Regions from separate parts of the Pseudaeromonas sharmana genome, predicted to be linked through region 2. Evidence: predicted binding sites of a transcription regulator. Region 2 holds the regulator's gene; the other holds the start of a gene.
What was found. The regulator sigma-54, encoded in region 2, starts transcription at its own class of promoters, with help from an activator protein. The targets are predictions, from matches to a motif close to TGGCACNGTTTTNGCTT.

Region 1 (3,133 bases), on a different contig from region 2:
GCCAGAAGCGTTGTACCCGATCGCAATGTTGTTCGCTGAAGCCCATGTGGGCGGCGAGCTGGGTCGCCAGCCCGCCGACTTCACGGCCGCCCATGGCATTGGGCTGACCGGTGATGGAAAACGGCGAAGCGCCTGGCTTGCCGACGCGTCCCGTCAGCAAGTGGGCGTTGATGATGCTGTTGCCTTTGTCCGTGCCCTGATTGGATTGGTTCACCCCCTGGCAGAACAGTGTCACGCTCTTGGGCTCGCGACAGAACCAGTGGTAGAAGGCACGCAGATCGCGTTCATTGACGCCACAGGTTGCCGCTACCGCCGCCGGTTCATATTCGGCACTATCCAGCAGCTGGCTCAGTTCGGCATAGCCGCTGACATGGTCGGCGATATAGCGCTCATCGAGGCCATTATTCTGCTGCAGATAGCGGCACAGACCATTAAACAGTGCCACATCACTGCCCGGACGTAGCGGCAGGTGCAGGTCGGCCTGTTCGGCGGTCATGGTCTTGCGCGGATCGATCACCACCAGCTTCAACTGCGGGTTGCGACTGCGTGCCTGCTGGATCCGGCGGAAAACGATGGGGTGCGTCCAGGCGGTGTTGGCGCCGACGATCACCAGCAGATTGCACAGCTCCAGATCGGCATAACAGGCGGGCACCACATCTTCGCCAAATGCGCGTTGATGGGCCATGACCGCCGAGGACATGCATAACCGTGAGTTGGTGTCGATGTTGGCCGCGCCCAAGTAACCTTTCATCAGTTTATTGGCGACATAGTAATCCTCGGTCATCAGCTGACCGGAGACATAAAAGCCAATCGCCTCGGGACCGGATTCGTCGATGATCTGCGTAAAACGCTCGGCTATGTGGTCGAGGGCCTGGTCCCAGCTGGCGTGTTTGCCGGCGACGCGCGGATAAAGCAGCCGCTGCGGGTAGGCCATGGTTTCCAGCAGGCTGGCACCCTTGATACACAGGGCGCCGTGATTGGCCGGGTGGTCACTGTCGCCGGTGAGCTGCTGGCCATTGGTCTGAATACCACAACCCACACCGCAGTAGGCGCAGGTCGTCTTGATGGCACCGGATTGTGCCTGTGGCTCAGTGATGGGAATAAGGCCCTGTTCGCTCATTATTGCGCTCCGCACAAGTGCACAGACAAAAAGACGCCCACTCCGCTCGGCACAGGCCGGGGAGGTGGACGTCGTTATCCAAAGTGGTATCTGAAAGTTATCAAACGTCACTAGGCAAAAGCCGTGCCGATCTGTTCGCTGACGCTAATTCTGCTTTTCACGCGCAGGGCTGAGGTGGCCGCGTTACCGGCAACCTGGCTTAATTAGCTGATTTACAACGACAGCAACGACTAGGAGCGCCGTAAATCCCGCGCCGGGCCGAGCGCAGGACAATGCCGGGTGTGCATTGCACTCGGCGTGGTGCACCCGCACTGAGTTGGGGCGCCAGGCAGGGTGAAAGTCACTGCTCAGATTGCAAACACACCTGAAAAATCCATCTTTACACCACCAAACAGTGCTGTTTCAGAGTTGGCACAGAAACTGAATAGTCCTGTGTGACGCAGGTCACCCTCAACGGCGAGGCTGACCAGAGTGCGTGAGTAACGGCTGTAACTACACAGCGACAGTAGCGAATTTTGGCAAAGGCGCCTTGCTGATCGACAGATCGGCAGGGCGCTTTTGTTTTTTCAGGGAGAGAAAAAATGCCTCATTACCACAAGACTGCACTGGCCACCCTGCTGGCTACCCTGTTTTTCAATACCCAGGCCCGGGCGGAAGTGGGGGCACCGGAGAAAGAAGAGCTCAAGCTCGGCTTCATCAAGCTGACCGATATGGCACCGTTAGCCGTGGCGTACGAGAAGGGGTATTTCGAGGATGAAGGTCTCTATGTCACCCTCGAAGCCCAGGCGAACTGGAAGGTGTTGCTGGATCGGGTGATCGACGGGCAACTCGACGGTGCCCATATGCTCGCCGGGCAACCCATTGGCGCCACGCTGGGTGTGGGTACCAAGGCCGAGGTTGTGACGGCGTTCAGCATGGATCTGAATGGAAATGCAATTACTGTCTCAAATGACGTGTGGCGGGCGATGCTTCCCTCGCTGGCCAAAGGGAGTGATGGCAAGCCGTTGCATCCAATCAAGGCTGATGCTCTCCAATCAGTTATCAAGGGCTACAAGGAACAAGGCAAGAGCTTCAATTTCGGCATGGTGTTCCCGGTGTCGACCCACAACTATGAATTGCGCTATTGGCTGGCGGCGGGGGGTATCCATCCGGGTTACTACGCGCCAGCCAAGGGGGATAACTCCGGTCAGCAACAGGCTGACGTGCTGCTGTCCGTAACGCCGCCGCCGCAGATGCCGGCGACGCTGGAGGCCGGTACCATCAGTGGCTACAGCGTCGGTGAACCGTGGAACCAGGCCGCGGTTGCCAAGGGCATCGGCGTACCGGTGGTCACCGACGAGCAAATCTGGAAGAACAACCCGGAGAAGGTATTCGGTGTTACCCAGGCGTTTGCCGACAAGTACCCCAACACCCACATTCACCTGATCAAGGCGCTGATCCGTGCCGCCTACTGGCTGGATCAGAACAACAATGCCAATCGCATGCAGGCAGTCCAGATCCTCGCCAAACCAAATTATGTCGGTGCCGACGCCAAGGTGATCGCCAACTCGATGACCGGCACCTTCGAGTACGAGAAAGGCGACAAACGCCCGGCTCCGGACTTCAACGTCTTCTTCCGCCACCACGCGACCTATCCGTACTACTCCGACGCCATCTGGTACATGACCCAGATGCGCCGCTGGGGCCAGATCGCCGAGGCCAAACCGGATAGCTGGTATGCCGAGATGGCCAAGAAGGTCTACCGCCCGGACGTCTACGCCATTGCCGCCAAGGAGCTGATTGCCGAAGGCAAGATGAAAGCCAGCGACTTCCCGGACTTTGCAAGCGAAAGCGGCTACAAGCCGGCTGACAGTCACTTTATCGATGGTGTGAGCTACGACGGCCACAAGCCGAATGACTATCTCAAGCAATTTGCCATCGGCCTCAAGGGCGACGACAAGCTCTGATGTTATCTGACCCGGGGGAGGCGACTCCCCCGCTGCAAGGAGAGAAGACGATGCAAGCCATCATGCA
Region 2 (3,133 bases):
GGCGCACCTGAAGCAGGAAGATAGCCAAGTCTCTGGTGACACCATCCGTTATGACATCCAGAAGCAGCAGATGGCAGCGGAGAGTAGTGGCAAGGGGTCGCGCGTCAAGACCATCTTCCTGCCTGACCAGATTCAGGAACAGGTCAACGATCAAAAGAAGGGGCAACAGTAATGTCATGCCTGAAGGCCGTCAGCCTGAAAAAAAGCTATAAGAGCAGAACCGTTGTCACCAATGTCAGCCTGCAGGTTGAAACGGGCCAAATTGTCGGCCTGCTCGGACCAAATGGTGCGGGTAAAACAACCTCGTTTTATATGATCGTCGGCCTGGTTCCGCAGGACGGTGGCGTGGTGACAATAGATGACCTGGATCTGACGCCGCTGCCGATGCATGAGCGCGCGCGCAGCGGTATCGGTTACCTTCCGCAAGAAGCCTCCATATTCCGGCGCCTCAGCGTCGAGCAGAATCTGATGGGCGTGCTCGAACTGCGACCCGATCTGTCCAAGGAAGAGCGCCGAGACAAAATGGAGTCCTTGCTCGAAGAATTTCATATTACCCATATCCGACAGAGCCTTGGCATGAGTCTCTCCGGTGGGGAGCGGCGCCGAGTGGAAATCGCTAGAGCTTTAGCTGCAGACCCTAGATTTATCCTGCTAGATGAACCTTTTGCTGGTGTTGATCCCATCTCGGTTATTGATATCAAACGTATCATCGAACATTTACGTGATCGTGGCCTTGGGGTATTAATTACCGATCATAACGTCCGAGAAACCTTGGATGTCTGCGAAAAAGCCTATATCGTCAGCCATGGTCAACTGATTGCCGAGGGCTCTCCGAAGGAGATACTGCGTAACGAACAGGTCAAGCAGGTTTATCTGGGTGAAGGCTTCACCCTGTGACAATAACGGACGCCAAACGATTAGCCGCAAGGAATAAACAACTCAGATGAAACCGACTCTTCAATTACGCTTGGGACAATCACTGGCCATGACGCCCCAGTTGCAGCAAGCCATTCGCTTGTTGCAACTTTCGACCCTGGAGCTCCAGCAGGAGATCCAGCAGGCGTTGGATGCCAATCCCCTGCTGGAAATGGAAGAGGGTGATGGTCTCGATGCGCTGCCATCAGAGCGCGAGAGTGACGCGTCAGAACAGCACGATGAATCTATTGATCACGATGAAAGTCAGCTCAGTACCAGCGAGGCGCTGAATCAGGAAAACATGCCTGAAGAGCTACCGATGGATACGACCTGGGATGAGGTCTATACCGCCGGGACACATCAATCCAGCGGCCTACCCGTTAACGACGATGAACCCGTTTATCAGGGCGAAACGACAGAGAGCCTACAAGATTATTTGCTGTGGCAAATGCATTTGACCCCATTCAGTGAACTGGATGCGGCTATCGCGCTGGCGATCATTGATGCAATCGATGAGTCTGGCTACCTGACAGTCAGCCTCGATGACATCCGCGAATCCGTGCATAACGATGACGTTGAAGTCGAGCTGGATGAGGTCGAAGCTGTCCTTAAACGCGTCCAGCATTTTGACCCTATCGGCGTCGCGGCGCGTTCGGTCCAGGAGTGCCTGCTCATCCAGTTAGGACAGTACCCGCATAGCACCCCATGGCTGAAGGAAGCCAAGCAGATACTACAGGAACACATGGACCTGCTGGGCAACCGAGATTACCGCAATTTGGCGCGCAAAATGCAGCTCAAAGAAGCCGATCTGAAAGAGGCACTGGATCTGATTCAGCAACTGGATCCCCGCCCCGGAAATAGCGTGCTGCAGGCAGAATCATCCTATGTGATCCCCGATGTCGCCGTTAGCAAAAAGCAGGGCCGCTGGATAGTGGAGCTTAATCCAGATGCCATGCCGAAAATTCGCATCAACGAAACCTATGCCGCCATGGCCCGCCATGCCCGGAACAGCAGCGATAGCCAATTTATTCGTTCTCACCTCCAAGAAGCAAAGTGGTTCATCAAGAGCCTGGAGAGTCGGAACGAGACCTTATTGAAAGTCGCCAACTGCATCGTCCAGCACCAGCAAGATTTTTTCGAATATGGTGAAGAAGCCATGAAACCCATGGTTCTTAACGATGTAGCCGAAGCAGTAGAGATGCATGAATCGACGATTTCACGGGTGACCACACAAAAATTCATGCATACCCCTCGCGGAATCTTCGAATTGAAGTACTTTTTCTCCAGTCACGTCAATACTGATAATGGAGGGGAGTGTTCTTCGACGGCGATTCGAGCGCTCATCAAGAAGCTAGTCGCAGCGGAGAACCCGGCAAAGCCGTTAAGCGATAGCAAGATCGCGGATTTGCTGACCGAGCAAGGTATCATGGTTGCCAGAAGAACCATTGCCAAATACCGTGAGTCTTTATCCATTCCCCCGTCAAGCCAACGTAAACGCCTGCTGTAGGGCAAACAATAAGGAAGACGTTATGCAAATCAATCTGTCCGGTCATCACATCGAAATTACTGAGCCGCTGCGTGATTTCGTGAACAGCAAGTTTTCAAAACTGGAGCGCCATTTCGAACAGATTAACAATGTCCAGGTCATCCTCACGGTTGAAAAGCTCAACCAGATTGCCGAAGCCAAATTGAATGTCAACGGCGGTGAAATTTTTGCCAACTCTCAGCACGAAGACATGTATGCCGCGATTGATACGCTGATTGACAAGCTGGATCGGCAGATCATTAAGCACAAAGAAAAACTAAACAGTAAGTAACCCTAATAATGTTAATTCAGGATTTCCTCAGCAGGGACTGCACCAAAAGTGCAGTCCCTTGTTCCAGCAAAAAACGCGCCATCGAGATGATCAGCGAACTGGCAGCTCAAAGGCTTGGCCTTGACGCGCAAGACCTCTTCGAGCGACTGCTTGCCCGCGAAAGAATGGGTAGTACCGGCATTGGCGGCGCAATCGCAATTCCCCATGGCCGCATTCCGGATGGCCACCCACTGACAGGGGTTTTTTTGACATTGGAAGAACCGATTGCGTTTGATGCCATAGACAACCAGCCAATCGACATCCTGTTTGCCCTCTTGGTGCCAGAGAGCGAATGCAAAACTCATCTCAAGACCCTGTCACTGATCGCAACCCGTTTGCATGATCGCGCTTTTTGTCGTCAG

Region 1: the regulator sigma-54 is predicted to act here: its motif matches at 1,233-1,249, upstream of ACFOSS_RS10715 (nitrate reductase).

The regions. Positions count from the first base shown of each region.
Region 1 covers NZ_JBHSAF010000014.1:196,492-199,624, forward strand. Annotated here, with positions in the region: gene ACFOSS_RS10715 (nitrate reductase) at 1-1,120, opposite strand, end outside; gene ACFOSS_RS10720 (CmpA/NrtA family ABC transporter substrate-binding protein) at 1,702-3,066, shown strand; gene ACFOSS_RS10725 (ABC transporter permease) at 3,117-3,133, shown strand, end outside.
Region 2 covers NZ_JBHSAF010000012.1:14,707-17,839, forward strand. Annotated here, with positions in the region: gene lptA (lipopolysaccharide transport periplasmic protein LptA) at 1-172, shown strand, start outside; gene lptB (LPS export ABC transporter ATP-binding protein) at 172-897, shown strand; gene ACFOSS_RS09685 (RNA polymerase factor sigma-54) at 944-2,422, shown strand; gene hpf (ribosome hibernation promoting factor) at 2,445-2,732, shown strand; gene ptsN (PTS IIA-like nitrogen regulatory protein PtsN) at 2,741-3,133, shown strand, end outside.